4 regions of the Paenarthrobacter sp. NPDC090517 genome follow, and region 4 is predicted to be linked to each of the others. Evidence: riboswitches for the same ligand, from Rfam matches in the RefSeq annotation. Region 4 holds a riboswitch; each other region holds the start of a gene.
What was found. Region 4 has a riboswitch for S-adenosylmethionine ahead of ACIQTW_RS03460 (aminotransferase class V-fold PLP-dependent enzyme). Riboswitches for the same ligand answer to the same signal wherever they lie in the genome.
Positions count from the first base shown of each region.

Region 1 (7,539 bases), 1.1 Mb from region 4:
TTGAATCCATGGATGTTGACGCCGCCCGACGCACACGCAGCGTCATCATGTTGCTCGGTCCGCTCCTGGACCAAACCAGCGAATACCTGCTGCCCTACGCGGGTGGCTGCGATCTGGGGACTCGCACGGTGGAACCGCACATGCAGGCTCTTCGCCAGTTCGGCCTTGAGGTGGAGGCGAAGTCCGGTTTCTACTCCGTAACGGCACCTCCTGCCGACGGACTCCACCGCTCCTTCGTCCTGACCGAACGCGGCGACACGGTGACGGAGAATGCCATCATGGCGGCCGCCCACCGCGAGGGCACCACCATCATTCGGAACGCCAGCCCCAACTATATGGTGCAGGACCTCTGCTTCTACTTGCAGGGCCTGGGCGTGGACATCGACGGCGTAGGGACCACCACGCTGAAGATCACCGGCCGCTCAGCCATTGACGTTGACATTGAGTACTTCCCGTCTGAAGACCCCATCGAGGCAATGAGCCTCATCACCGCAGGCATCGTGACCAACTCCGAGGTCACCATCCGCCGGGTTCCCATAGAGTTCATGGAAATCGAGCTTGCCACACTGGAGCAGATGGGCCAGAACCTCGAGATCTCCGGCGAGTACATGGCGCGCAACGGACGTACCCGGTTGGTGGATGTAACCACAAAGCCCTCTGAGCTCCATGCCGCGCAGGACAAAATCCACCCGATGCCGTTCCCTGGCCTGAACATCGACAACCTGCCGTTCTTTGCAGTGATTGCGGCCAATGCCGAGGGGCAGACCATGATCCACGACTGGGTCTATGAGAACCGTGCGATCTACTTGACGGAGCTCAACAAACTGGGTGCTCAAGTGCAGCTTCTGGATCCGCACCGGATCTACGTCAACGGGCCCACTAAATGGCGTGCCGCTGAGATCGGCTGCCCGCCGGCCCTGCGTCCCGCGGCCTGCCTGCTCCTGGCTATGTTGGCGGCCCGTGGAACCTCCGAGCTTCGCAATATCTACGTGATCGAGCGCGGCTATGAGGACCTCGCCGAACGCCTGAACACCATAGGCGCGAAGATCGAGTACTTCCAGGACTAGGCCATGCCGCTGGGTCGACGCGTACCCTTTCACGCCGGCCGCGCCCGTTCCCGCCATTAGCTCCAAGTAGCTCCGGGGCGAATGGCGGGAACGGGCGCGAAAAGTCGCGGAGACGCAAGCCCCTGTCCTCACCAGCCCTCCTGACGCAGAATGGAGCATGCGGACTTTCGGGGTTGAGGAAGAGCTGCTCATCGTCGATCCTGTGACGGGCGAGCCTCTGGCCCTCGCGGACGCGCTCCTTGCGGGCCACGATGAACCCGGAACTGCCACTGGGCTCACCCACGAGCTCAAGCTGGAGCAGATCGAGACTCAGACCCGCCCCTGCCATAGTTATGGCGAGCTCCTGCAACAGATCCGCCGTGGCCGGGCCATGGCCAACGAGGCCGCACGGCAGCATGGAGCGCGGGTTGCTGCAATCGCAACGTCGCCATTGGCCTCGAATACGCACACCACTCCGGACCCCCGGTATGCCGCAATGCTGGATCGCTTCGGCATCATCGCCACGGAGCAGTTGACGTGCGGATTCCACGTGCACACTTCGGTGGAGTCACCTGAGGAAGGCGTGGTGGTACTGGACCACATCCGGGACAAACTCGCTGTCCTGACGGCGCTCACGGCCAACTCGCCTTACTGGCGGGGACTGCCCACCGGCTTTGACAGCTACCGCACCCAGGCTTGGAATCGCTGGCCGACGTCCGGCCCTTCCTCCGTTTTTGGCTCCCTTACTGCTTATCGACGCATCGTGAGGCGTCTCCTCGAAACGGGTGTGATCATGGACGAGGGCATGATCTACTTCGATGCCCGCATCTCCAGGAATCACCCCACTGTTGAGGTCCGTGTAGCCGATGTCTGCCTTCGTGCTGAGGACGCAGCACTGATGGCAGTCCTCGTGCGGGCTTTGGTGGAAACGGCATCCTTGGAAATGCTCGACGGCGTGGAACCCACCGCGGTGCCCACGGCGCTCCTTCGAATGGCGAGTTGGCAGGCCAGCAATTCGGGTCTGCGCGGAGATCTCCTGGACTTCGGTGACTTCCTGCCCCAGCCAGCTGCGGACGTCGTGTGGGCGTTGGTTGACTACCTAAGCCCTGTTCTTGACGACCAGAATGAGTTGGAGCTCGTCAAAGCAGGAATTTCGGACTTACTGGAGCGGGGCAATGGCGCACATGAACAACGGGAAGCCGCCGAACGCTACAACAAAAGGCAGCGCGACGGGCAAACCCAGATGGGAAGCCCACCAACCAACGAAGCCCTGGCCGCCGTCGTCGGGCATGCTGCGAAGGTGACCGTGCGCGGTTCTGCCACCGATGCCCATAAGGACCCCTCGCCCATGCTGACCCGGGTCAGGAGACCGTAGGCGTCGTGTCCTCCGGCTCGTCCCAGGCCATCAGGTAGGCGCCGACGGTCCCCTCCACAAGGTAGAAAAAGAGCGGTGGGATGTCCTTCTTGGACAGAAGGACCGCTCCGTAGATGGGCGCGGCGACCGCAGCGGTCACCCCGATCCACCGTTTGGCCGGTAGAGAAAGAAGGCTCCCGCCGAGAGCGGCCAACGCCACAACGTGCAGCCCGGAGTATGCCAGGAATGGAGCGCTGGATCCGCGGCGGTAGGCGAACCCTTCAATGTCGGAAGCCCGCTGGGCAACGCTGGAGACGAAGAGCGGTGCACCGGCAAGCAACGCGACCGCAGCAGCGTAGGCCCACATCTTTGCCCGTTTGCGTGGGATGCCCGAGGCTGGAATGGCACGGGCGAACGCCGCGAATCCCACAGGCACTGCGGCGGTGCCGGCAGCGGTAATGTGCTGACCCGTGATCCAGCCGCGCTGGCCGGCTTGCAGCATGCGGAGGCGCTCGTCGTCGTCGGGGGTGATGTAGACACGTGAGACCGGCGAAATTCCGATGAACCACACCGCCGTGCCGGCAACGATCACTGCTCCGGCACGGCGATAGGGGTGGTTCCCGCTCATGGCAGCAAGGTTAGACCTGTTTGAGTGCCTTCTCCAGATCCAGGATGAGGTCGTCCACGTCTTCAAGCCCGACAGACAGGCGAACCACACCATCGGAGAGCCCGATGGCCGCACGGCCCTCAGGCCCCATCGCCCGGTGGGTGGTGGTTGCCGGGTGCGTGATGAGGGACTTGGAATCGCCCAGGTTATTGGAGATGTCGATGACGCGGAGTCCGTCCAGCAAGGCAAAAGCGGCCTCTTTGGCTGAACGTCCTGCCGAAGGCGAAAGCTCGAATGTCAGCACAGTACCGCCGGCCTTCATCTGCTTCGCGGCTAGCTCATACTGTGGATGGGACTTCAGCAACGGGTACTTGACCCAGCTGATGGCGGGTTGCTGCTCGAGCCACTCTGCGATCTTCAAAGCAGAAGCCGAGCTGTGGTTCACACGCAGCCCGATGGTCTCCAAGCCCTTGGTCAGCACCCAGGCATTGAACGCCGACAGTGACGGGCCAGTGTGCCGCATGAGCTGTTTGACCGGGCCGTCGATGAATTCCTTAGTGCCCAGGATCGCGCCGCCAAGGACTCTTCCCTGACCGTCAATGTGCTTGGTGCCGGAGTACACGATCACGTCTGCGCCAAGTTCACCGCAGCGCTGCAGCAGGGGAGTGGCAAAGACATTGTCTACGACCACTGTCGCCCCCGCGGCATGCGCGAGTTCGCTGACGGCAGCGATATCCACAATCTCCTGCATGGGGTTGGACGGTGACTCGAAGAACACCGCGGTGGTGGGCTCGGACAGGGCTTCGCGCCACTGCTCCAGGTCCGGTCCGTCCACGAAGACCGTCTCGACGCCCCACCGGGGGAGGATCTCGTTGAGGATCACGAAACAGGAGCCGAACAGCGAGCGGGCAGCAACCACACGGTCGCCGGCAGCCAGCAAGGCACCTAGAGCCGTGAACACAGCGGACATGCCGGACGCCGTCGCAAAGCACGCCTCGGTTCCTTCGAGCAGTCGCAGCCGCTCTTGGAAAGTGGCCACGGAGGGGTTGCCGTAACGGGAGTAGACGAAGCGTTCGTCCTCGCCGGTGAAAGCGCGCTCGGCTGCGGCGGCAGATTCGTAAACGAAGCCGGAGTTCAGGAAGACGGGCTCGGAGGTTTCCTGGAAGTTGGTACGGTCAAGGCCACCGCGCACGGCCTGGGTGTCAGGGCTCCAGCCAGTGGCGTCGGGATTAAAAGTCACTTACTCGGTCCCCAGATTCGTTGGCAGGCCGCGGTTCTTCCAGCCGTTGACGGTGCGCTCGCCGTAGCGGTCCGGTTCGCCTTCGAAGCCCTCCAAGACGTTGTAGGCAGTGAAGCCGGCCTGTGTTGCGGCGATGGCCGCCGAAATGGAGCGTTGCCCTGAACGGCACAGGAACACCAGCTCGACGCCGCCGTCCTCGGGAGCCTGCTGCTGAAGATCTTCAATGAAACGGGAATTCGGAATGCCGCCGGCCAGGTTCCACTGGATGAACAGGGGGTCGTTCTCGGTGGCTTTGGTATCGGGGATGCCGATGTGGGCCCATTCCCCCTCGGTCCGGACGTCAACCAGGATGGCGCCTTCTTGGAGTTTGGCCCACGCGTCATGCGGAGTCAGGTCACCTGCGTAGCTCATGCGTGGCCCTCGAACGCTTCTTCGTCCTCGTAGTTTTCCAGCTGATCAACGGCGTTCGCGACGGCGGCATCCGCAGTGGCGATCGCGGTCGGCAGGACAACGGCTTGGGCGACGATGACGTCGGTACCGTTGAACGTAGCTGCCGGGCTGCCGTGGAGGACGTAACCTTCGGCGAGGGCATTGTGGATGCGTTCGCAGAAGTCGCGGGTATCAGGCCCTGTCACCAGGCGGTAAGAGAGTTTTTCTTCAGTGGGTTCAGGCATAGCTGGTGCTCCTCAGTCACGCTTGCAGTACGAGTTGTCGATACGCCGAGTAGTCACCTGAGGCACCCCGCCGGAGAGAGGGTTGCCGACCAGCAAGTCAGGGCTTTGCGCTGGTGCTCATTACTCAAGAAAAACGTAACATCCACGGGCATCCGGCCGCACTTGCGGACGGCTGGGCCGTCGTCATGTTGCGTAATCGGCGGTCGCTTCACTCTTCGTCCTTGAGTGCGCGGACGGCGGCACCCACCGTGGAATAGAAGTGGTCGGGCGTGAAACGCGCCGCCGTTCCGAGGCGGATCAATTTGTCCTTGACAGGCCCTTTAAGCTCGGCGAACACCAGATCCACACCGTGACGCGCCAACCATTCATCCAGTGTGACGAGGTCGTCCAAGGCGGTGGTGTCGATGCCGGTGATAGGTTCTGCCGCCAGGACTACGTGGGAGATATCGTCCGAAGTTTCGTCCAGTTGCTCCCGGACAAAGTTTGCAAGAACCTGTCCGTTGCCGAAGAACAGCGGTGCATCGAAGCGGAGGATCAGGAGTCCCGGGATGCGTTCGCCTTCCGGGTGGCGTGCGAGATCGTGGTAGCCGGGCCGTCCTTCCTGCGAGCCGAGTTCAGTGCGGTAGGGGTCCCAAGCCCGGCGAACAAAGTCCAGGAGCGCCAAGACGATTGCCACCACGATTCCTTGGAGGACACCCACTGTGAGGACGCCCAGGAACGCCGCCAGCATCACCACGGATTCGCTCCGGCTCCGGCTTAGGAGCCGCTTGACTCCCGCCGGGTCCGCCAGCGCAATTGCGGCAGCGATCACGACGGCGGCCAAGGTTGCCGAGGGTAGGTACTCGGTCACTCCGGGAGCCAGCAGCATGAACGCCAGTACCAGCACCGAACCCACCACACCAGTCATTTGGGACTTGGCGCCGGCATCCACGGCTACGGGGGTCCTCGATGTACTGCCGGAGATGGGGAATCCGCCCAGCAGGCCCGTGGCAGCATTGGCCGCTCCAAGGGCTGCCATTTCCCTGTTGCCGGAAACCTTCTTTCCTTCCTTGGCAGCCAGCGTTTGGGACAGGACTCCGGTGTCTGCGAAGGCCATAAGGGCAATGCCCGCAGCCGCGGGAAGCAGGGCCACTGCGTCGGCCCAGCCGATGCCGCCGAGCGCGGGCATCGGGAGGCCTTGGGGCAGGACCCCGGTGACCTTGACGTCGTCGTTCAGGCCCAAGAACGCCGTCGCAAGACAGGAGCCGACCACGGCCAGCAGGACGCCAGGTACCTTCCACTTCAGCAGCCTGGGGATCCAAATAAGGGCGAGGGAACCAACACCAAGCAGCAGTGCGGGAAGGTTGACGCTTCCGGTGAACACCCCCGTGGTGACCTTCGCGAGCTTTTGCCAGATGTCGCCGTCGGCCTCTATCCCCAGGAATGCCGGCAGCTGCGAAAGGGCCACCAGCAACGCGATCCCGTTCAGGTACCCGAGCCGGATGGGTTTGGAGAGCAGCCCGGTGATGGTCCCGAGTTTCAGGGCCGACCCAGCCAGCATGATCACCCCGATCAACACGGCCAACAGCCCGGCGAGCGCTACCGACTTTTCACTACTACCCGCCGCCAGGGGCACGATTGCCGCGGCAATCATGGGGGCGAGGGCAGAATCAGGGCCGAGGACCAAGATGCGGGAAGGCCCTACGATCGCGTAAACCAGCAGCGGGACCACGGTAGCGTAGAGCCCGGTGACGGGTGGAAGGCCAGCTGCCTGCGCGTAGGCCATACCGGCGGGTACCAGCAGGGCGAAGAGGGCAGCACCCGCCACGACGTCGTGCCGGAGCCATTCGCGTTTGTAGCCCTTGAGCGCCCAGACGCCCGAAATCCGGTCCTTGGCGGAAGACTTGGCGGAAGAACGGGTGGGTGAACTCATACAGCGATCATTCCCGACCCATGCTGTTTTCGAAACTATGCGACCGCCGTATGTGGAAAATTCGAACCGTCATCAGGCCCGCCAAAATGTGACGCCCCGGGAGCATAATTGACGCAGTACGACCCCCTGTAACTTCCCATGAAATCAGGTCGCGGTGAGCGGACAGAGCAGTTCTACACTCAAGCCCATGCTGCACTTTGGATGGTTCGTGGGCCACGGTTTTGGTGTCCAGGGCTGGGGGACTCCCGGCTACAGCCTGGGCTACGACTGGAAGAAACCCGCCCTGTATCAGGATGCTGTCCGAGCCTTTGAGCAGTCCGGGTTGGACCTGTTCATCATCGAGGATTCACTCACCGTCCCGGACACTTACGGCGGCACGGCCGAGGTCTCCTTGGCCCACGCGTCTTTCGCTCCGAAGCACGATCCGATGGCGCTGGTCCCGTACCTTCTCTCCGCCACGGAGCACCTTGGAATCGTGCCTACGGTCAGCGCTTCCTTCTACCCGCCCTTCACCGCCGCCCGGCTCCTGGCCACACTGCAACACTTCTCGGAACGGCAGCTTGGCTGGAACGTGGTCACGTCCGGCAGCGACCTCGCCGCGCAGAACTATGGGCTGGACCAACAGATCGAACACGACCTCCGGTACGAGAAAGCGGAGGAATTCGTCGACGTCGTCAGGCGGCTCTGGCGGAGTTGGGAACCTGGC
Region 1 is NZ_JBIVXN010000001.1:1,817,754-1,825,292, reverse strand. Features, by position in the region: gene ACIQTW_RS08485 (UDP-N-acetylglucosamine 1-carboxyvinyltransferase) at 1-1,067, shown strand, start outside; gene ACIQTW_RS08480 (glutamate--cysteine ligase) at 1,225-2,421, shown strand; gene ACIQTW_RS08475 (hypothetical protein) at 2,408-3,028, opposite strand; gene ACIQTW_RS08470 (O-succinylhomoserine sulfhydrylase) at 3,039-4,247, opposite strand; gene ACIQTW_RS08465 (rhodanese-like domain-containing protein) at 4,248-4,658, opposite strand; gene ACIQTW_RS08460 (DUF1737 domain-containing protein) at 4,655-4,921, opposite strand; SAM riboswitch class IV at 4,935-5,046, opposite strand; gene ACIQTW_RS08455 (SulP family inorganic anion transporter) at 5,130-6,833, opposite strand; gene ACIQTW_RS08450 (NtaA/DmoA family FMN-dependent monooxygenase) at 6,988-7,539, shown strand, end outside.
Region 1: it holds a riboswitch for S-adenosylmethionine, as region 4 does, so the genes downstream of both, ACIQTW_RS08460 (DUF1737 domain-containing protein) here and ACIQTW_RS03460 (aminotransferase class V-fold PLP-dependent enzyme) in region 4, are expected to answer to the same signal.

Region 2 (7,539 bases), on a different contig from region 4:
GGCCCCTGCTTGGAACTGCAGCCTGACCTCGTGTCCATTTCGGCCGGCGGAAACGATCTCATCCGTCCCGGCGGCGATCCCGATCTGCTGGCCGAAAAGCTCGACGCCGCAGTCGCGGAGCTGAGCTCGGGCGGTGCCACAGTGGTGCTTTTCAACGGCCCGGACACGGCAACTTCAGTGCTCGGGCGTATCCGCGGCAAGGTGGCCATCTACAACGAGAACCTCAGGACGGTAGCTGCACGCCACGACGCCATCATCGCGGATATGTGGTCCTTGAGGCAGTTGGCGGATCCCCAGATGTGGGACGTTGACCGCCTTCACTTCTCGCCGCTTGGCCACCACACCATAGCCATGATGGTTTTGGAGGCGTTGAACGTCGAGCACACGCTCGAGCCCCTGATGCCCAAGTCCCTTCCGCCGCGCACATGGCGTGAGGCCCGCTCTTCCGACCTCGTCTGGGCACGTGAGTACTTTGTCCCGTGGGTGATCCGGCGCCTTCGGCATCAGTCCTCCGGCGACGGCATCACACCAAAGCGTCCGACGCCGGGACCCGTCTTCGGCTCCACCGGCACCTTGCTGCCGCGCCGCTGAGGTCCGCCGTGCCGGGTGACAGCTTTATCTCCACGGAGACTATCCGGAGGATTCGGTTACGGCGGCAGCAGTTGCGGGCTCCCTATGCCGGAAGTCCCGGCGATGTGGTTCGCAACCTCCTGGCCGTCCAGTCCCAGGAGTTTCCCTACGCGAGGTGGACGCTTGCGCAAAGAAGCTCCACCGGCGCTTCGTCGATGGTCACGGCGGCAGAGATTGAGCAGGCCGTAGCCGACGGAAGCATCCTGCGGACGCATATCCTCCGGCCAACCTGGCATTTTGTGCACCGCGACGACCTCGGTTGGTTGATGGCATTGTCCGCAGATCGCCTCCACCAAGGCAACAAGGGCATGTACCGCCAAACAGGAATTGATGAGGACTCCGCAGCCAAGAGCGGCCGGATCCTGGCCGCTGCCGTGGCGGACGGAGCGCACAAGACACGCGAGGAACTGGCCGAAGTCCTGGGGCAGTCCGGATTTCCCAGCAGGGGGCTGGGCTTCATTTACCACCTCATGCACGCGGAAATCAGCGGCGTCCTGGTCAGTGGCTCGCCCGTCCGCTCTACAGGAGGCGCCCTGAAACAGACCTATGCCTTGTTTGACGAACGGGTACCGGACCCGGTGCTGTCACCCTTTACATCCGAAGGCCGCGACGAGGCCCTTGGACGGTTGGCACTCCGTTACTTCACCAGCCGGGGACCCGCCACTGTCAAAGACTGTGCGGCATGGTCCGGTTTGACCATGAAGGAGGTAAAGCGGGGAATCGACGTGGCGGGTCACCAGTCTCCCGGGAGTTTGGGCTCGGTGCAGTTTGATGGTCTCGGGTTCCATCTGGCCTCCGAGGAAGTGGAAGCCCTCGAAGGTGGTGTTCATCCTTCTCCCCCTGAAGACTCCGGCCTTCCCCGCGTAGATCTCATCCAGTGCTACGACGAATACGTGATGGGCTATTCACAGTCCCGGCACTTCCTTGGCGGAACAGCGCCGTACTTCCCCGAGGACAACGGACCCATGCATGTGGTCCTGCTGGATGGCAGGTTGGCTGGGTGGTGGCGCCACGGGTTCTCCGGCGGAACCTGCAGATTGGACGTCCGCATGAACCAGCCCACAACTGCGCAAGAGCAGGAAGCCCTGCAGTCCGAGGCGGATCGCTACGGCCGTTTCCTGGGCATGGAGACCAAACTGGTCTGAGGCGGCCGGATTGGTCTCACTGGGCAGGACTAAGCTGGGATGAGACCTAGGAGGCCTGCACTGTGAACAATCTGATCTTCTGGATCATCGTCTGCTCGTGGCTGATTCCGCTCGGCATCCGCCTGTACAACCGCTCCCGGGCGCGCCGGATCCAGCAAAACAACTTCCGCGGCCCCGGCTTCCCGCAGCAGAATTACCCGCAGCAAAATTACCCAGGGCCGGGTTACTCGAATCAGCGTTATCCAGGTCAGAGCTACCCGACGCAGAATTACCCCGGGTACCCGTCCGAACCAACCGTTATCCGCCCCGCGGATTCGACACCGCAGGCCGGGCCGCCGTCGAACCCTTCATCCCCGGCACCGTTCCCCCCAGCGGGCGCTTCGGAGCCGCAGGGATTCCGCGCGCGCAAGCTGGCCGAGCTGGACACGAAGTTCAGCAACGGCGAGATCGCCATGGAGGATTACATGAAGCAGCGCGGCGAAATCATGAACGGCTAGGGCTAGGCGAAGAATGATTCGCGGAGTTGCGCCGAGAGCTGGCCAATCTCAGTGAGGAAGCCATCGTGACCAATCGGGGCCTCAATGAGGTGGACCGGCACATCTCCGGGTAGCGCGGCGGCAAGTTCCCGCGACTGTGCAGGGAAGTAGAGCCTGTCGCTATCCACCGCCGCCACGAAGAACTCAGCCGTAGCGCGCGACAACGCCTGTTCCAGCGGGCCGCGGCCCCTGGTGACGTCGTGGGACATCAGGGCTTCGGTGATGGCGATGTAGCTGTTGGCGTCAAAACGGCGGACCAGCTTGGTTCCCTGGTGGTCCAGGTAGCTTTCCACCTGGTAGCGGCCACGCTCCCCCAACACCGCGGCGGCGAGTGGCGTTTCCTGGTGCTGGGCTTCCCTGCCGAAGCGGAAATCCAGCTCCAAGGCTGAGCGGTAAGTGATGTGGGCGATGCGTCGGGCCAACGCCAAACCATGTTCGGGTGCAGTGCCGCCGTAGTAGTCACCGTTATTGAAGTTCGGGTCCTGCCTGATGGCCAAGGTTTGGGCCTGGGCGAAGGCAATCTGCTCGGCCGTGCTGTAGGCGCCCACCGAAATTACGGCGCAGCGTTTGACCCTGTCAGGGAACGTCACAGCCCATTCAAGGGCCCTGGCGCCGCCCATGGAACCGCCCAACACGGCATGCCAGGCATCGATTCCCAAGGCATCGGCCAGGCGCGCCTCAGCCTCCGTGCTGTCGCGCAGCGTGACCAACGGGAAACGTGAGCCCCAAGGACGTCCGTCCGGCGCTTCTGACGATGGGCCGGTGCTGCCATAACAGCCACCCACGATGTTGATGGAAATGACGAAAAACTTGTTGGTGTCGATGGTGGCACCCGGCCCAACGAGTTGCTCCCACCAACCTTCCTCGTCGGTGGCTCCACGGGCTACGTGAGTGCTGCCCGTGAGCGCATGCTGGATGAGGACGGCATTGGAGGCATCGGCATTCAGCTGCCCCCAGGTCTCATAAGCGAGGACGACATCGGGGAGGAATCCGCCGGCCTCAAGTTCCAACGGCCCGATGCCGGCGTACTTGACGGTTCCGTCTTCCTCTCCGGATTTTGGAAGGGCAGTAGCAGTAATGGTCATTCCTTTAACACCTTAACCTCGCGCTTGCCCGTCGCCTTGCGTGCGAACAGGCCTGGTCTTCACCCGGGGCACCCCACCGCGGAGGAGGGTTGCCGGCCAGCAAGCCGGGGCTATGTGCTGGCACTCATGACCTAATACGAAGAGTCTAGGAAATGCAGGGCGGTTCTGGCGAAGAATGTGACAACAGTGTGACGGTTTAGGGTGTCTTCGTTCACGAACGAGCACCCGGAACTGCCGCCCGGCGAATAATCGTCGACGCGAGCGGCAGTCGGGTTAAGACTTCGGGGCGCGGCGTTAGGCGCCCTTGGCAGCCCGGAAGCCGGCTTCGAGGTCGGCGATGATGTCATCGACGTGCTCGATGCCCACGGACAGGCGAACGAGGCCAGGGTTGACGCCCGCAGCGACCTGCTGTTCCACCGTCAATTGGCTGTGCGTGGTCGACGCCGGGTGGATGACCAGCGAGCGTACATCACCGATGTTGGCAACGTGCGAGTGCAACTCCAGGCCGTCCACGAAGCGCTTGCCCGCTTCTACGCCGCCCTTGATGTTGAAGGCCACAATGGCGCCTGTGCCCTTGGGGCCGTACTTCCGGCCACGGTCATACCACGGGCTGGACGGCAAGCCCGCATAGGCGACCGATTCGACGTCGTCGTGCTTTTCCAGCCATTCGGCCACCTTGGTGGCGTTGGCCACATGGCGCTCCACGCGCAGGCTCAAGGTCTCCAGGCCCTGGGCAATGAGGAAGGCGTTGAACGGGGACACGGCAGAGCCGAGATCGCGAAGCAACTGGACGCGGGCCTTGAGGATGTAGGAGAGGTTCGCCCCCAGCGCACCGTCCTTGCCGATGTCCCGGGCGTAGACCAGGCCGTTGTAGCTGGGGTCCGGAGTATTGAAGCCAGGGAAGCGCTCGGGGTCCTTGCCGAAGTCGAAGTTCCCGGAATCCACAATCACACCGGCGATTGCGGAACCGTGACCACCGAGGTATTTGGTTGCAGAGTGGACCACAATGTCCGCTCCCCACTCGATGGGACGGATCAGGTAGGGCGTGGACAGCGTGTTGTCGACGATGAGGGGCACGCCGGCCTCGTGGGCAGTGCGGGCGATGCCCTCGATGTCCAGTACGTCCTGGCGGGGGTTGGACACGACCTCGCCGAAGAACAACTTGGTGTTGGGCCGGACGGCGTCACGCCATTGGTCCAGATTGTCCGGGTCCTCGACGAACGTGACCGAAATGCCGAACTTCTTCAGCGTGTGAGCCAGCAGGTTGTAGGTGCCGCCATACAGGCTGGGGCTAGCCACGATGTGATCGCCCGCCTCGGCGATATTCAGGATGGCGAACGTCTCCGCAGCCTGTCCGGAGCTGAGCAAGAGGGCACCCAGTCCACCTTCCAGGCTCGCGACCCGCTGCTCCACTGCATCCTGCGTCGGGTTGCCGATCCGGGTGTAGATGGGGGCGAGCTCGGCCAGGGCAAAGCGATTGGCGGCGCTTTCGGCACTGGGGAACACGAAGGACGTGGTCTGGTAGATCGGAAGCGAGCGCGCACCTGTGGCGGCATCAGGCTCCTGGCCTGCGTGGATCTGGCGGGTTTCGAAAGACCATCCTTGGGACATGCTGTTCTCCTGTTCGTGGCGCATGGGTTTGGCGGCAATGTGAAGCGGTGTGAGCTGGGGCCAGTCTAAGAACTGCCCGGAGGCGAAGACAGCTTTGTGACGCCGGTGGAAACTTTCGGTCTTCCCGCGTCCCTCCATGACGCCCACTACCACCACTTATACACATCCCACCTTAGTTAGGCTTGACTTAGCTGAGACCCCGATCACAAAGTGCCAAGATGAAGCCATGCGCATGGATCACGTCTCTTACGCCTGTGAACGAGATGGCCTTTTGGCCACTACCGAACGAATTTCCGCGGCACTGGGAGTGGACGCTGTCCGGGGCGGAGTGCACCCGCGCTTCGGTACCCGGAACATGATCATTCCCCTTGCGGATAACAAGTACCTGGAAGTGGTGGAGGTCCTTGACCACCCCGCTTCCGACAAAGCACCCTTTGGCCAGGCCGTCCGTGCCCGCTCGGCTGCCGGTGGTGGATGGATGGGCTGGTGCGTCGCCGTTGACGACCTTGCGCCGTTCGAAGACCGGCTTGGCCGCTCGGCTGTTCCGGGCAACCGTAAGTTCCCCGACGGACGCGAACTGGTGTGGCAGCAGATTGGCATCCTCGGCCTGATCGCTGATCCCCAGGTGCCCTACCTGCTCAAGTGGGAGGGCGACCCCTCGCTGCACCCGTCCAGGATCTACGAGAGCGACGTCAAGATGTCCAGCCTCACCATTGCGGGCTCCGCTGAACGCGTCACCGAATGGTTGGGCGAACCGGTGGAGAAGCCGCTGGAGGATGTCGCCGTCCAGTGGATGGCACCGCACGGCACTCCTGGCATCCTCGCTGTGACTTTCGAGACCGCCTCCGGAGCCGTCACCATCTAACCCGATCCATCCGGCTGGTCCCTGCCCCGGTCACCCATGTCCGGAGCCGATCATGTCCGGGCTAAGCTTCGGCCGCCATCAGCGGGTGCCAATGACGTCACCCGCCGATGGCGGCCGGATACTTTTAACGGGCGCCTACCCCAGGCCCATTGCCTTGCCGAACAGGCTGAATCCAACGAACGCCACGATGTCCAGCAGTGCGTGGGCAATCACCAAGGGCATTACCCGCTTGGTCTTGGTGTAGATCCACGCGAACAGCAGGCCCATGACCACGTTCCCTACGAACGGCCCAAAGCCCTGGTACAGGTGGTAGCTTCCCCGCAGGACGGCACTGACCACAATCGCCGCCGGCAGGCTCCACCCGAATTTACCGAAGCGGTCCATAAGGTACCCCACCACGATCACTTCTTCCACGATCGCATGGCGCATGGCCGAAAGGACCAGCACCGGCACCGTCCACCAGTAAGCGTCCAGGCCACTGGGCACAATCGCAGTGGTGATTCCCAGCGCCCGACCCGCGGCATACAGGCCGAGCGAGGGTATGCCAATCGCAGCGGCCAGGCCAACACCTTGGAGAAGGTCCTTGCCGGGCCTGGCAAAGTTGAAGCCTAGCCGGGCGAATGCCGAGCCGCCCCCGCCTTCCCTGCCGCCAGATGAATGGGTGGACAGAAAGTAGAACACCAAGGCCACGGGCACCAGAGCGAACACAATATCCAGCAATTGGTACGTGAGGTCGAAGTACTCGCGCGTGCTTTGGGACCTGTTCAGGGTTGACGTGGCGTCCGCCAATGGTGCCCTGGTCATCTTGTCCAGCAACTGAACTACGGAGTAGACGGCGGACTGGCCCAAGGACAGGCCCAGCACAATAAGCACTTCGGCGCGCAGCCGGCGACGGGAAGCAAGGAACATGTACCCACCCTATGCTTGGTGGGATGGGTGCCCCTGAGAGAATCTTCATGATCCGGCACGGCCAGTCAGCCGCGAATGCCGACACGTCCATCTACAACCGTGTGCCGGACTACCGGATCCCGCTGACGGAGCGAGGGTTGGAGCAGGCCCGGATTGCCGGGGAGGACATACGCCGGAAGCTCGATGGAGAACAGGTCTGCGTCTATGTCTCCCCCTACTTGCGCGCGTACCAAACCCTCGAAGCCATGAACCTCGGTCCCCTGATCGAACGCGTGGTTGAGGAACCCCGGCTTCGCGAGCAGGACTGGGCAAACTTCCAGATCGCCGGGGAGATCGAGGACCAAAAGGAACTGCGCAACCTCTACGGCCACTTCTTCTACAGGTTCCGCGAGGGCGAGTCCGGTTCGGATGTGTATGACCGGGTGTCATCCTTCATGGAGACGCTGTACCGGCACTGGCAGAAGCCTACTTACGCACCAAACACGCTCCTGGTCACGCACGGGCTGACCATGCGCCTTTTCTGCATGCGTTGGTTCCACTGGACGGTGGAGTACTTCGAGTCGCTCAACAACCCGGACAACGCCGAGCTTCGGACCCTGATCAAGAACGACGACGACCAGTACAGCCTGGATATACCGTTCAGCCAGTGGGTGCCCAGGGAGGTAGACGACTCAGTGCTGCACGCACCGAGGATGCGCTTCTAGCGTGCGCTGTTCAGCGGGCAGGTCTCAGCCGGCGGGTCTCAGCCAGCAGGTGCG
Region 2 is NZ_JBIVXN010000006.1:172,198-179,736, forward strand. Features, by position in the region: gene ACIQTW_RS18000 (SGNH/GDSL hydrolase family protein) at 1-591, shown strand, start outside; gene ACIQTW_RS18005 (winged helix DNA-binding domain-containing protein) at 600-1,775, shown strand; gene ACIQTW_RS18010 (hypothetical protein) at 1,838-2,272, shown strand; gene ACIQTW_RS18015 (homoserine O-acetyltransferase) at 2,275-3,396, opposite strand; SAM riboswitch class IV at 3,412-3,528, opposite strand; gene ACIQTW_RS18020 (bifunctional o-acetylhomoserine/o-acetylserine sulfhydrylase) at 3,691-5,031, opposite strand; gene ACIQTW_RS18025 (VOC family protein) at 5,234-5,872, shown strand; gene ACIQTW_RS18030 (CPBP family intramembrane glutamic endopeptidase) at 6,008-6,781, opposite strand; gene ACIQTW_RS18035 (histidine phosphatase family protein) at 6,805-7,485, shown strand; gene ACIQTW_RS18040 (DeoR/GlpR family DNA-binding transcription regulator) at 7,524-7,539, opposite strand, start outside.
Region 2: it holds a riboswitch for S-adenosylmethionine, as region 4 does, so the genes downstream of both, ACIQTW_RS18015 (homoserine O-acetyltransferase) here and ACIQTW_RS03460 (aminotransferase class V-fold PLP-dependent enzyme) in region 4, are expected to answer to the same signal.

Region 3 (7,539 bases), on a different contig from region 4:
GGTAAGCGGGGATGACGACGAGCGTATTTTGGACGGTCCACAACCATGCTCCTTGAGCAGATGTTGGGCCCCCCAGCCGGCAAACTTACGACGCCCCCAGGACGTCATTTCGAATGGAGTTATTCACTGCCCCGGTTATCGGTGGTGCGAAAGCGATGCAGTGAGCGCTACTGTACTCCCGCAGATGGGCCATGGGTAGGGTTGCGGCAAACATCCACAAAATTCCTAAAGGGCATTAACCGCTCAGCATCGGGCAGCTGGGAGGCCTCCGGATGCCATTGGACCGAAACGACCCACCGCGAAGGATCTTCCAAGGCTTCCACGGTTCCATCGTCCGCCACGGCAGTGATCTGCAGGCCTTCGCCTACCCGGGACACGGCCTGGTGGTGTCCGGAGGCGATCTTGATGGTACTTCCATCAGGAGATCCATATAGCCTCGCAGCCTTGGACCCGGCCGTCAGCACCACATCATGCCAGGCCCATTCGCTGGCCTCAGGATGGTGCGGATCCAAGCCGTTGTGGTTGACCGCCGACGGCGCCATGTCCTGGATCAGTGTTCCGCCGTAGAGGACGTTCAGCAGTTGGTGTCCCCGGCAAATGCCTAACAGCGGCAGCCCGGCGTCGATGGTTGCCCGTGCAACATCCATGTCCAAGTGGTCCTGCTCAGGGTTCACATCGTAAAGCGACCCGTCAGGATCCTGCCCGTAGAGGCGTGGGCTGATGTCGCCGCCTCCCGGCAGCAAGACGCCGTCGAGCGTTTGCATCTCGGTGGCCAGCCGCCCGGCGCTGTCAGCGGAAACAGGAGTCAACAGCACCGGAACTGCGCCTGCCTCGCGCAGCAGGTCCACGATGTACGTAAAAAGCTCGTTGGCTTCATCCACGCGGGCGTCGGGGGTGTCCGAGCTACTGAGACGGACCGGAACGCCGATGCGTGGACGAACAACTCTTGAACTCTTCATGCTTCATGATGCACCGGACTGCTGCCTCACACCCAAACACCCGGCCGTGGAGTCCGGCGGACCATTACGCTGAAACCATGAATCGCTCCGGAGCCTTGAACCCGAGTCCGCGAACGCTCGATGTCGAAAGCGTTGGCCACTTCCACCAACTGGTAAGCGCCGGGGCCGGGACCATGAACGGCTGGCACGCGCAGTCTTTGGACCTTCGGGGCCATTCAAAGGACCTCAAGGCGCTGGATCCCCAAGGCGCGATTTTCCTGGGGTGCACCTTCGACGACGGTGTGGAAGAAAGCCTCCGCAGGCGGGGTGCCCTCATCTTCCCCCAGCTGCACAACGTGCCCTTCAACCCGTACCGAAGCAGCGTTTACACGGCCAGTGAACTTTACGAGGACATCGCCTCCACGGAGTACGAATCCACCCTCGATGCCCGCGTCTACCAGTGGAGCATCCTGCCCGGGCAGAGGGGCAGCCTGGACGCCACCCTCGCCGCAGCCCTGCACGACCACGCAATCGGCGACGCCTTGGACGAACTGCTGGACCAGGGTGTGCTGTCCGGGACCAAGCTGGTGGGCGTCATGGGCGGACACGCCGCGCAGCGGGGAACCAAAGCATTTGCCGACGCCGCTCAGTTGGGACGGCTCCTGGCCCAAGCGGGCTTTACGGTAGCCACAGGCGGGGGCCCCGGCGCCATGGAAGCCGCCAACCTCGGCGCCTACTTGAGCGGACTGCCCGACGCCGACTCCACCGACGCGCTTGGGGCGCTCGCCGCTGTGCCGGGGTTCAGGCCCTCCGTGACGGCTTGGGCACGGCAAGCAGCCGCCGTCGTCGAACGTTATCCCGCCGGCACCCCGACGCTCGGTATTCCAACATGGTTCTACGGACATGAGCCGCCAAATCTGTTCGCCACCCACATCGCCAAATACTTCGCCAACGCTGTCCGCGAAGCCATCCTGCTGGAGCTGTGCAACGGTGGGATCGTGTTCCTCCCGGGCGCCGCAGGGACAGTGCAGGAAATTTTCCAGGACGCGTGCGAGAACTACTACGGAGCCCCCGAAACCATCACGCCCATGGTGCTGGTGGGCCGCGAACACTGGGAACGAACCTTTCCCGCATGGCCCATGTTGCGGAGCCTCGCGGCCGGAAAGCCCATGGAGGACAGGATCTTTCTGGTGGATACGGTGGAGGACGCGCTCGCAGTGGTTGCCGGGTAGGCCCTCAGAAGTCCTTACTGCAGGGGCCCGTACCCAGCTGGGCCAACCCCGTCCGATCGCCAGCAGCGTAGCCGCGTACCCAGGAAGCCTGGTCGAACATCAGCTGCCGGGGATCATCCACGTGGTCCAAGCCGAGGAGGTGTCCCAGCTCATGCATGATGACTGCTACGCCGATCTCTTCTCCGCTGGGAGCGTCCACGATATCGGCGAATTGTGGAGCATCCAAGGACACCGTGCCTGTCACATAGGCCTTGTAGCCGTTACTGAGGCCAATGGAGGAGCTCCCGCCAAGGCCCACGGTCTGCCCGCTCAAGCGTGGCACCTGCTCCGGCGTGCTCCACGCAATAAGGACAGGAGCCCAGCGGTCTCCGTACCTTTGGGGCTGGTACCCGGACCTGTTGGGGGAAGGAATTTCGGAACTGGGGCCGTCGTAGATGAACTTCAATCCTGTGGCTTCGCCGGCCTGCCTCACGGCTTCTTCCACCAGCGGCTGCCAGGACGCCGGTGCGAGGTCCGAGTTGATCACATAGTGGATGGGCCGGCACGGCGAATAGGCCAGCGGAGTTCCGTCTTCCTTGATGGCGAGGAACTTGTACGAGGAACTGGTGCGGTTCAGTGGTGCCGGCGTTCCGAGCGGGGCATCGGCTTCCTCAAGTCCCGGAACCGGCTCCTGGCGTTGGCCAAACGGTACCAGCCCGGGTCGGGGCGCCTGGCTCTGCGTGGCGGACGATCCGTAGAGGAGCTGGTGGAGTTCGCCGCTGAAATAGGCTCCCGCGCACACCAGGCCGAGCACGCTGAACAGGAACAGGATGGCCGCGATGCTGCTGTGCTTAATCGGCGGCCTGACCGGTGGAGGATCCGGCGGGCGGGGGGTATACGGAAGGTAACTTGGACGAGGGGGATCGGGGTCCGGCCAGTTGGGCGACCCGTAAGGTTCCATGGAACCCCCTGACGTGGCGGCTGCGACGGAAAGTGGGGCGCCGCCGTCGGCCGTATTCGACAGCATAAGTCCCACTTCACCGGGAGTCCATGCCGGGAATGCTTGAGGCGCGAAGGAGTTAGATGTCCTTGCGGCAGGGTGCCGAGGCGAGTAGGTGAAGGCCATTCAGGTCACCCGCGGCGAGTCCGTCGGGGGCCCCGATTTCCGGGTACATGAGTTGGATCGGGTCATCCACGTGGTCCAGGCCCATCACGTGGCCCAGCTCGTGTTGCATGACCGCCAGGACGTAGTCAGCCCCGCCGGGACTCGCGAGCAGTTCCGTTACCTGTGGGGTGTCCAGCTCCAAGCTCCCGGTGATGTAACTTTTGGGTCCGTTGTTGAGGGAGTACATGGTGCTGCCTCCTGTGCCGATGACGTTGTCTGCCAGCGCAGGTGCTTCCACTGGTGTGGTCCAGGAAATCAGCAGGGGAGCCCACCGGTCGCCGTACTTGGACGGCTGGTAGGGCTCACGCCGGTCTACCGGCAACTCGTCCGTGGTGCCGTCGTCGATGAACTGGATGCCGGACGCCGCGGAAATATTTGCCAAGGCAGCGGTCAGCAGTGCTTCGGAACCAATGGGAGCGGACGCATCGTTGACAACGTAGTGGAGCGGACGGCAAGGCGAGTAACCTACCGGGGTGCCGTCGTCGTTAGTGGCCAGGAACTTGTACGAATCGTTGGTGGTGCCGGGCGCTGAAGGCGAGGCCAGCGGGGCATCCGCCTCCTCAAGTCCGGGCGGCGGTGCGTCGAGGGGGCGCGCTGGTTCTGCTCCACCCGGTTGGTCCTGAGTGGTTCCCGGCACGCTCACGCCCGGGAAAAGCGCGGTGATGCGAGGGTCGCCCTGCAAAAATCCACTGACCAGAACGGCAACAACGGCGGCAATGACAGCCATAAGGATGCCGCGGAGAACACGCAAGGCTGTTCCAGTGCGTCGATGCTTTGGCACGCGCATTGCTTCCCGCTCCGGGTCCACGGTTCTCCATTCCTGATGCCCTGGTCACGCGGGGCAGCGCGGAGGACGAACCAACATTACGGTCTCGGGACCGAGCCGTCCAAACTTAGACGATTGCTGCCCCGAACGCCAAGCCCAGCCCGTACGTGGCCGCCGCCGCTCCCAGCCCGATGGCAAGCTGCCGCAGCCCGCGGCTCAGGGGAGAGGTTCCGGACAGCAAGCCGACGACGGCGCCGGTGGCCAAGAGCGCGATGCCCACCAGAACGCCGGCCACCAGCAAGGCTGCGATGCCGGTCATGCCGAAAATGAAGGGGAGGATGGGCACAATGGCGCCCGAAGCGAAGAAGCAGAAGCTGGACATCGCTGCGCCCCACGCTGAACCTACGGATTCGTGATCGTCAGTGGGTGGCTTCTCCGGCTGCAAGGAAAGGCTGGGATCGCAGTCGCAGCTGAACAATCCCATGCGCTCGGCAGCGCGGTGCTCCGCAGCTTCACGCGTCATGCCACGGGCCAAGTACACCAGGACCAGCTCGTTGTGTTCGATGTCCAAGGACGGCGCCGCCGTCAGCGTGGCCTGCGTAGGCAATGTGGCGTTAAGGAGTTCCCGCTGGGAGCGGACCGAGACGTATTCGCCCGCACCCATGGACAGTGCCCCGGCAAGGAGGCCGGCTACGCCACTCATGAGCACCACGGGGCTGGGCACTCCGGTTGCGGCCATGCCCATGACCAGGGAAAGGTTGCTGACCAGGCCATCGTTGGCGCCGAAAACGGCGGCGCGGAAGGTTCCGGAGAGCCTGTTGCGTCCACGCGTGGCCAGGCCCCGGACTACTTCTTCGTGGATTTGTTCATCGGCCACCATGGCCGGCGTCGCCGCAGGTTCGGTACCGTACGGGGAACGGCCTTCGGCGCGCTGTGCCAAGGCGAGGACAAATACTGACCCGAAGTTACGGGCAAGAAAGCCCAGGAACTGGCTGCGGGTGGAAGCTGCCTTGGGCATTCCGGCGTGCTCGCCCAGGAGCTTGAGCCAATGTGCCTCGTGCCTGCCTTCGGCTTCGGCAAGGGCGAGCAGGATTTGGCGTTCTTCGCCGTCGCGCCTCTGCGCCAGTTCGCGGTAGACAGCGGCCTCGGCACGCTCGTCGGCCAGGTACTGGCGCCACCGACGGATGTCTGCATGCGAGGGCGTCGGGGCGTGCGTCCCGGCGTTTTCGGCGGCTGCTGATTCGGGGGTGGGGTCCGGAGCGGAGCTCGACGAACTATGGGATTCCTGGTGCATCTGCACTTTGTCTCCTGTGCTGGGTGGGGTAGTTGCGGCCCCATTGCACGCCCCACACTACCGCTTATCCGCGCGGTTTTTTGGCTGGTATTCCTTAACTGGAATGTTCGGTGCACCGTAATTTCCTTGACCCTCGCTTGTGCCAGTGCTCAGATGGAAGGACAGGGGTGGGGCCCTCCCGCCACTGGATTCCTGCATTCGGGTCAACGGGCCGAACGGTCCGCGAGAACCGGCCCACGAGACGGAGGTTGCACCATGAACACCACCGAATCACACGCCAACTACCCGGAACGGACAACCATTGAGTCCGACCCGGCCTACGACTACGCCGAAGACCAGGAAGTGGACGAGCCCTGGGTGGAGGAGGTCGACGCACCCGAGGACGACGAACGGGTTGTCCCCATTGACGAAACCGAAGAGTTCCGCGAGGAAGACGAGGAAATCTAAGCCTGGTCCTCGGTCCCTAGTGTGAAGTGATGTTGAACGCCCGCCCGTTTCCCGACGGCGGCAACAGTCACCGTTAGGATCTTGGACGACTCACACCAGCGCGTCGGCCGGACGGCTTGGGCTAACGCCTGCGCGATGAGTTCCGGTTGTTGATGTCCGAACCGCTCTGTTCCAGCTTTGGCGGTGATGGTCACCGTGCCCAGGAAGAGGTCGACGGCGGGAATCACCGCCACTGTTTGTGTGGCGGTTGTGGCGAGGGTGCGCGCTGACGTTGTGTTTACCTGAGTGGTATCGCCTTGGTACGGCAAGGGACTGCTCCTTGGGGGAGTGCTCTTGCCCGCTCGGTTGTCTCTGGTCCGGGACGGGCCGCTTCCTCATCCGAACCACCCGTGAACATGGGGTTGGTGTGTGGCCAGTCGGAGCTTGGCACCACATCTCTTGAAGCTGGGACCACCCTATCTCATTGCTGTCTATGCCCCCGTTGTGAGGTTTGGATCGTTGTGGGGCCTGGTGTGCACCCTTTGGGGTGGGTTTGGCGTGTAGAGCGGGCCTTCCAACGGGTGGGTTGTGTTGTGGGGCCTGGTGTGCACCCTTTGGGGTGGGTTTGGCGTGTAGAGCGGGCCTTCCAACGCATGCTCCCCGGGCATAACGCAACGGCAGCGCCGCCCCGAAAAGGGGAGGCGCCGCCGTCGAACTTTGCTTGTTTCCAGAACTGTGCTTAGTTCTTAGTGCCGCTCTGGGAAGCAGGGGTGGTGAGCTCTTCCTCGGCCACGCGGGTGCCTGCGACACGGTCCGTCCAAGCTTTCATGACTGCAGGATCCGTGGGCTTGCTGGCAAGGGAGACCACAAGATACACCAAAGCAGAGGCAATCAAACCGAAGTAGATGGGCTCGTTGGCGTAGATGCCATCGAGGGGCACTTCGGCGTTGATCTCAAGGATGATCATGGTTCCGAGGGTTACCACTGAGCCGGCCGCCATGGACCATGCTGCCGCGATGCCTGTTCCGCGCTTCCACACCAAGCCGCCGATGATGGCCACGAGCAGGCCGCCAACCAGGATGTCGTAGGCAATGGTCAGCGCGGCCACCACGTCCTTGGTGGAGATGGCGATGATGATTGCAACGATCCCCAATCCGAGGACCCAGTAACGGTTGGCCTTGACGTCGTGCTCAGGGTTGTCGGAGTCGGAGGTGTCTACCTTCTTGCCGAACCAGCTGGCAACGAAAGGCATTACGTCTGCGCGGGCAACGGTTGCTGCAGCAATCAGTGCGCCTGACGCCGTGGACATCATGGCGGCCACAGCTGCAGCGAGCACCAGACCGCCGATTCCGATGGGCAGAAGCCGGGTAGCGACCTCTGCGTAGACGTCGTCCTTGGCTGCGATTTCGACGCCGGAGAGGGCAACGCTGGCAGCCATGCCGATCAAGGCACCTGCGAAGCCGTAAAGAATGCAGTAGACGCCGGCGGTGGCGCCGCCCCAGCGGGCAACTGTGGGGGTCTTGGCGGTGAACACGCGCTGCCAAATGTCCTGGCCGATGAGGAGGCCAAGGGTGTAAACGACGAAGTAGGTAATGATCGTCTGGAGGCCGATGCCACCGATGTCGAAGAAGCTCTCATCGACGCGGGCTCGGATGCCGTCGAGGCCACCTGCAGCGTTCAAGGCGAAGGGGAGCATGAGGAAGAAGATTCCCACGGTCTTGATGACGAACTGGACCTGG
Region 3 is NZ_JBIVXN010000004.1:347,988-355,526, reverse strand. Features, by position in the region: gene ACIQTW_RS15195 (gamma-glutamyl-gamma-aminobutyrate hydrolase family protein) at 168-959, opposite strand; gene ACIQTW_RS15190 (LOG family protein) at 1,037-2,170, shown strand; gene ACIQTW_RS15185 (matrixin family metalloprotease) at 2,175-3,176, opposite strand; gene ACIQTW_RS15180 (matrixin family metalloprotease) at 3,229-4,101, opposite strand; gene ACIQTW_RS15175 (VIT1/CCC1 transporter family protein) at 4,208-5,374, opposite strand; gene ACIQTW_RS15170 (hypothetical protein) at 5,630-5,821, shown strand; gene ACIQTW_RS15165 (hypothetical protein) at 5,818-6,129, opposite strand; SAM riboswitch class IV at 6,146-6,265, opposite strand; gene ACIQTW_RS15160 (sodium:solute symporter) at 6,540-7,539, opposite strand, start outside.
Region 3: it holds a riboswitch for S-adenosylmethionine, as region 4 does, so the genes downstream of both, ACIQTW_RS15165 (hypothetical protein) here and ACIQTW_RS03460 (aminotransferase class V-fold PLP-dependent enzyme) in region 4, are expected to answer to the same signal.

Region 4 (7,539 bases):
AGGTATCAACACTGCCGTTGCGGGTCTTGGGCTTGGACTGGCCGTACCCATCAACACCACAACCCAGCGCATCATTGCGGCGCTGCTGAGGGACGGTCGCGTGCGCCGCGCTTACTTGGGGCTGGTGAGCACGCCAATACCACTGGACGCCAGTGCAGTGGTGCGGACCGGGCAGAAGGAAGGCCTGCGGGTGGTGGAGGTCATCCCGGGCTCGCCGGCGGAGTTGTCCGGGCTCCACGCGGGGGATGTGGTGCTACGTGCGCAGGATCGTGCGGTGTCCAGTGCTGAGAGCTTGCAGAAATTGCTGTTTGCCGAGGCTATCGGCCAGCCGTTCCCGCTGACGGTACTCCGGGAAGGCAAAGTACTAAAGCTCACTGCCGTTCCATCCGAAATGGGTCAGCCGACCTAGTCCTCGCGAACGTCCACAACTCCGATGAACCGGCTTCCCACGCCTTCATACTCGCTGCGGACATCGCCGAGGAACAGTTCGGGAAGTTCGCTGTTCCGGTGGCTGCCACAGAAGACGAACGAAAAGTCCGGCCACCATTTCTTGGGGCGAACGGCCTCGGTGTATCCGCAGACAGCACATGTCAGATGGACCCAGACGGGTCGCTTGCCGGTGCGGTTGGCCCGGGACTGTACCAACCACGCCGGAGGGTTGTCCTGGATGTCCCTGAGCTCGGCCTCGGAGAGGCGGGACGGAATGCCGTGGCGTTGGGCCATTTCCATCGAAATATCAAGGGCCAATGCGGCATCACGTCTGCTAATCACCATTCAACGATACGGGACTTCCCGGGCGTAGGCTGTGCACATGACTGACGCTGCGGTCCTGCCGCCGAGTACACCTCTCCAGAAACGCGTCCTTGTGGTGGCAATCGTGGCTTCTTTCATCGCAATCCTGGATGGTTTTGTGGTGAATCTCGCACTGCCAGCCATCGGAAGGGAACTGGGTGGCGGCCTGGTCATTCAACAGTGGGTGGTGGACGCCTACCTGCTCACGCTGGGGGCATTGATCCTGGTTGCCGGTTCACTATCTGACCATTTCGGCAGGGCAAGGATCCTTGAATGGGGGCTGGCCGGTTTTGCCGCGACCTCCGTGATGTGCGGACTCGCGTGGACCGGCGAAGTGCTGGTAGTCTCCCGGGCGTTGCAAGGGGTCGCCGGCGCCCTCCTGGTTCCGAGTTCCCTCGCCATGATCATCTCGTCGTTCACCGGCCCGGCCCAGTCAAAAGCCATCGGGCAATGGTCAGGTTGGACGAGCGCCGCGGCCATTGTGGGCCCGCTGATCGGCGGCATCGCTGTGGACCTGCTCTCGTGGCGGGTGATCTTCTTCATCAACGTCATCCCCGCTGTTGCCATCTGGCCAATGCTTGCGCGCCTGCGGGCGTCGGACGCGGCGAGGGACAAGAGCAAACACATCGACTATCTGGGAGCTCTCCTGGCCATGGTTGGCTTGGGCGGCCCGGTATATGCCTTCATTGAACAAGGGCGGATGGGGTGGGGGAGCGCCCAGGTGTGGGTCCCCCTTGTGGTGGGTGCGGTTGCGATGGTGCTGTTCCTCTTCCACGAGGCCCGGACTGCTGAGCCCATGTTGCCGTTGCGTCTCTTCAGTATCCGCAATTTTGCCTGGGGCAATCTCGCTACTCTGGCCATCTACGCCGCCATCTCGCTGGGCTTCTTCGTGTTGGGCATCTACCTGCAGCAGGTCGGCGGCATGGGTGCCACGCTTGCGGGCATGGCGCTGCTTCCCGGCACGGTCATCCTCATGCTGGGTGCGTCCTACTTTGGTGGCCTCTCCGGTAGGTACGGCCCAAGATGGTTCATGACGGTAGGCCCTCTACTGTGTGGTGCGGGCTTCCTGATGTCGTTGAGTGTCCGGGAACCGCTCAACTACTGGACGCAGGTGTTGCCGGGGCAGATAGTCTTTGGCCTTGGGCTGGCGACATTGGTTGCGCCCCTCACGGCCGCCATTCTAGGTGCTGTTCCCTCGGAGGAGGCTGGGATTGGTTCGGCCGTTAACAACGCCGTTGCCCGTATTGCGGGTCTGATCTCCATCGCCTTCGCAGGCGTGATTGTGGGGCCGGCTTTCACCCGGGGCGGACTGTACAACGCTCTGCTGGTGACTGCGGGCCTGTTCCTGTTCGGGGCGCTGGCCTCCGCCGTCGGAATCCGGAATCCTGTGCAGGAAGGTGCGGCGGCCGCCGTCAGCGAACCGAACACCGCGTCCGACGACGGTGGTGCGAGCGGGCAGCCAGGCTGACCTAAAGCGCGCCCGCGTTAATGGGCATGGGGCATGGGGCATGGGCTTGCCGGGGTCGGGCTTATCGGGCTGGAAGGATGCAGCCTTCGTGCGTCTCCGCACTTTGAACCCAAAGAGCTGACGTGACCTCGTCCGCGAGGTCGAACTCGCGGCCTTTTGCGCCGCTGCCGATGCGAACAACCAAGGCCCCTCCAAAGGGTTTGCGGCCCACTACTTCAACAGGCGCGTCCAAGGAAATCTCTTCCGAGGCAAGGTATCGCAAGAGGTCCGGATTTTCATCGCTGATTCGCGTGATCCGGCCGGAGTGACCCTGATCCAGTTCAATCATTCGGTACGCGTGCGGCAACTCAACCGAACCATCGGCGGAGGGAATCGGGTCTCCGTGAGGGTCCCGGACAGGATGCCCAAGCTTGGCCGACATCCGCTCAATGAACGTATCGGACACAGCGTGTTCCAACATTTCGGCTTCGTCGTGGACCTCGTCCCAGCTGTAGCCGAGTTCATCCACCAAGTACGTCTCAATAAGCCGGTGCCGGCGCACCATGGAGAGTGCGAGCCGCATACCTTCAGGGGTCAGCCTGATGGCGCTGTAGGGTTGGTGATCAACGAGGCCCTGATCCTTGAGCTTGCGCACCATCTCAGACACGGAGGAGTTAGCCACCCCAAGGCGCTGGGCAAGTTGGGACGACGTAATTGGTTTGTCCTGCCACTCCGTGTAGGAGTAGATGACCTTGACGTAGTCCTCGATCGAGGAGGAGGGCGTACTGGTCTTCACACCCCAAGCCTACCGTGGCGTTGTACCTTGAACCTTGACTGCCCGCCAGGTCTGCGTCATGTAGGGCAACCCGATGGTTTCACCAGCGGCGTGGCCGAGGTGGTCGTAGAGGTACCACTCAAGGTTGCCCATGACTTTCGCGCGCGTGGGGTCGTTGGCGCGGAGATAGTAGCTGCGCGACTTGGTCAGTTCCATGATGTCCTCAGGTGTCAGGGCATCCTCCCAGCGGGTCAGATGACTTTCCAAACCTTCAAACTCCGGGCCGATGACTGGCCGGAATCCGGGCTTGTGGACATCGCCTGCATGCATGATGCGCGAGAGGCGGTGAACCCACGGAATTGAAGTGTCCAGTTGATTCCAGACCAGTCCCAAGATTCCATGGGGCCGCAGGATCCGGGCGATCTCCGTGCTCGCTGCGAGGGGCTCGCACCAATGCCAGGCCTGGGCAACGCTGACGACGTCGAATGCTGAGTCCGTCAGTCCAGTTGCCTCGGCCGTTCCCTCCAGCGCATTGACCTGGGGGCAGGCTTTTCGCAATTGCTCCAACATGTCCGTGGAAGGATCAACGGCGCTGACCGCCAGGCCGCGTTCTACGAGGAGTGCCGTGAACTTTCCCGTGCCGGCTCCAAGGTCGGCCGCGGACCGCGCCCCTGGAGGAAGCAGCCAGTCCACGGAATCGGCCGGATAGCCGGGCCGCACGCGGTCATAGTGTTCGCCGCCGTCCTGGAAGCTCTGACCGAGTTCATGCCGGCGGGAAGCATGCAGCCTTGGACCACGCGGCCCGGCTGGTCCGGGAGTACGTGGCTGTCCGCTGGAGGCAGCCGGTGAACGCAGGACCACGAAAAGCTCCTTCACAGGGTCGCTAAAAGTACCCTACGAATTTACCGCAGTGTTTCTAGTCCGCAGTGTTTCTAGTCCACAGTGCAAGGGGCTGCGCCCGCAGTGCCAGGAGTGTTCGGGGCCCATTCGGGGTAGCTGCGATGGTCATTTGCAGGAACCCAACGGCCCTCGTCCACCACATAGTCCCAGCCCAGTCCGTCGCGCTTCAGTCCTTCGATGCCTGCGAGCAGCCTGGTGGCATCCTCCAACCGGGAGCCGACGCCGAAGCTGGCGCGCAGGGATCCGGAGGGGAGCCCGAGGCGCTTGAGGAGCGGGTGGGCGCAGAACCGGCCATCACGGAGGCCAACGCCATGCTCGGCCGCCAGGTAAGCCGCAACCAGTCCGGCGTCGAATCCTTCTACGGAGAAGTTGACCACACCGATGGTGTCAAGGGAGTCAGCGAAGATCTTGTGGACGGTCACGCCATCGATGGCTTCCAGGCCCTTCACCAGGTACGAGCGGATTGCGGACTCATGGGCGTGCCACGCGTCCTGGTCCAGCCCTGCGAGGACTTGGGTGGCGCGGGCAAGTGTCGCGGCGCCCAGCACGTTGGGGGAGCCGCCCTCGTGGCGCGCAGGCCCCGCGGCCCAGCTTACGGAGTCCAGGCGCGCTTCACGTACCGCGCCGCCTCCGGCAAGGTGCGGTATGCCGGCGTCGAGCCAGTCCGGACGACCCACCACGACACCTGCGCCGAAGGGGGCGTAAAGCTTGTGTCCGGAGAAGACGATGTAGTCGACGTCCGCCTCCGCGATGTTGATCCGGCGATGCGGTGCGAGCTGCGCAGCGTCCACCACGATCCGTGCGCCGTATTCGTGGGCAAGCGAAGCAAGGCGGGCGATGGGAAGGATTTCCCCGGTCACGTTCGAGGCACCGGTAACGGCCAGCAGGCTGACCCCGCCCTGGGCAAGTTCGGCCTCCAGCTTGTCCAGCGTTTCGGCCAGGGTTGGTGCTGCGACGACGCTGCGGTGGGGGACTCCTTGCCACGGAAGCAAGTTGGCGTGGTGCTCGATGTCCAAGTACAGAACTTCGCCTGCAAACTCGCCGTCCACCTGTGGTAGGCACCCGGCCAGGAGGTTCAAGGAGTCCGTGGTGTTCCGTGTGAAGATCACTGAATCATCAACCCGCCCGCCGACGAAATCACGGACGATGTTCCGCGAGTTCTCGTACACCGACGTGCTGATTTGGGAGGCGTACCCGGCGCCCCGGTGAACGCTGGCGTAGTAGGGCAGGACCTCGTTGAGGTAGGCCGAAACGATGGTCAAAGCCGGAGCCGATGCGCCGTAATCCAAGTTTGCGTAACGGACGTGGCCACCTTGAATCAGCGGAGCCTGAAGTTCAGCGCCAGTGACCGCGGCAAGCGGACGCGCAGCGGTGCTCGTCTCTGCTGCGGATTCTTCGACAAGGGACGGAATAGTGTTGGGGTTGAACGTGACAGTGCTCATGGAACCTCACTCAAGAGGGACCCCCATAGGGGGATCCGCGCTTGCCGCATCCGTTCCGGACCGGCCGGGTCGTCACCCGGGGCACCCCACCGCGAATGGAGGGTTGCCGGCCAGCAAACCGGGGTTTAGCGCTGGCACTCGTGACCTGTAAAAAAGGCTAAGGCACGTCCGGGGACGCTTCCAAAGCCGCTGCCTTTTGTTAAGCCCTTTGTTACGTCGAATGCGAAATCCCTTCCTCGCCGAATAAAAAACGGCGGAGACCCGCAAAAGGGGTCATCCGCCGTCGAAAATTCCGCCCGCTGCTTGGTGGCTGGACGCTGAAAGTTTAGAGAAGGTCGTCCAATCCGGGGTTGAGGCGCTTCAGGACCTCGGAGTGCAGGATCGAGTTAGTGGCCAGGGCGTTACCGCCAAACGGACCGTCTTCGCCTTCCAAGGATGTGAAACGGCCGCCTGCCTCGGTGACGATCGGGACGAGTGCTGCCATGTCGTAGAGGTTCAGTTCAGGCTCGCAAGCGATATCCACGGCACCCTCGGCCACGAGGCAATACGACCAAAAATCACCATAGGCGCGTGTCCGCCAGATGTCTTCCGTCAGCCCAAGGAATTCATCCAGGTTGCCGCGTTCCTTCCACCCCGAGAGGCTGGAATATGACATGGAGGCGTCGGCCAGGCGGGAAACGTTGGACACCTTGAGCCGCGTCGCCGAGGCCAGGGAGCGGCCCATGTAGGCGCCCATATCCTTCGCAGCCCACCATCGCTTGCCCAGCGCAGGCGCACTCACTACGCCCACCACAGGTTCCCCTTCATCCACGAGGGCGATCAGCGTTGCCCACACCGGGACGCCGCGAACAAAGTTCTTGGTTCCGTCGATGGGGTCGATGATCCAGCGACGTGAACCGTGACCGCTGCTGCCGAACTCCTCGCCGAGGACCGCGTCCCGCGGACGTGAGCGGGACAGTTGACCGCGGATTGCTTCCTCAGCGGCCTTGTCAGCATCAGTGACAGGTGTGAGGTCGGGCTTGGTTTCGATCTGCAGGTCCAGTGCCTTGAAGCGATCCATGGTCTGGGCGTCGACTGAATCGGCGAGGACGTGGGCCAGGCGCAGGTCATCGTTGTAGGTGGAAACGGGATGGGTCATGCCACCAAACTATCCTGAATAGTTCGCTTCATTGGGGACGTGAAGCAGACAACGAATCAGTTGACGGTGCCCAGTTCCTTGGTCTCCTTCGCTTCGAGCCTTGGGTCCGCACCCAGCAATCGGCGCAAGGAGGCCAACCGGGCCACACCTGATGGCCCTGCGTGGCCATCGTTAACCCAAGCATCCAGCCCGCAATTGGTGGCGGTGGCACCGTGCTTGCAGCCACGGTCGCAGGTCTCCGTGCCGGGCTCAAGGTCCGGGAACGAGTGCAAAATCCGGTCGGGATCCACGTGCGCCAAGCCAAAGGAGCGGATACCGGGAGTATCGATGATCCAACTGCCGGATGGTGCATCGTCCAGCTTCAATGCCAAAGCCGAGGATGATGTGTGCCGTCCCCGGCCCGTCACCGCGTTGACGCCGCCAGTGGCGCGCTCTGCGCCTGTCAGCGCGTTGACCATGGTGGATTTGCCCACGCCGGAGTGACCGAGCATGACGGTGACTTTTCCACCCAGGTGCGAGCGGAGTTGGGATACGGCGTCCTTGTCCAGCCGGGCTGACAGGCCGTCATCGGAACGGGCATCGATGCCTCCGGCATCGGAGTCGGCGGTCCTGCTGATGATCACGGGAAAGTCCAAGCTCAGGTAATTGGCCAGGAGTTCCGCCGGGTCCTTCACATCCGCCTTGGTGATGAGCAGCAACGGCTCGATGCCGGCGTCGTACGCTGCAACCAAGGCGCGATCAATGAATCCCGTACGTGGCTCCGGATTGGCCGCCGCAACAACCACCACGAGCTGATCGGCGTTGGCGACAACTACCCGTTCGATGGGGTCCGTATCGTCGGCACTGCGGCGAAGGAGGGTCTTCCGCTCTTCCACCCGGACCAGGCGTGCCAAGGTATCGGGAGACCCTGAAACGTCACCCACCAATGCGACGAAGTCACCAGGGACAACGGGATTGCGCCGCAGTTCGCGGGCGCGGGCTGCGATGACGATGCGTTCGTCCGCGGAATCTTCGCCCACAATTGCCCTGTACCGTCCGCGGTCCA
Region 4 is NZ_JBIVXN010000001.1:742,711-750,249, reverse strand. Features, by position in the region: gene ACIQTW_RS03485 (S1C family serine protease) at 1-409, shown strand, start outside; gene ACIQTW_RS03480 (hypothetical protein) at 406-774, opposite strand; gene ACIQTW_RS03475 (MFS transporter) at 812-2,260, shown strand; gene ACIQTW_RS03470 (metal-dependent transcriptional regulator) at 2,322-3,035, opposite strand; gene ACIQTW_RS03465 (class I SAM-dependent methyltransferase) at 3,045-3,869, opposite strand; gene ACIQTW_RS03460 (aminotransferase class V-fold PLP-dependent enzyme) at 3,947-5,356, opposite strand; SAM riboswitch class IV at 5,389-5,502, opposite strand; gene hisN (histidinol-phosphatase) at 5,682-6,494, opposite strand; gene ACIQTW_RS03450 (ribosome small subunit-dependent GTPase A) at 6,551-7,539, opposite strand, start outside.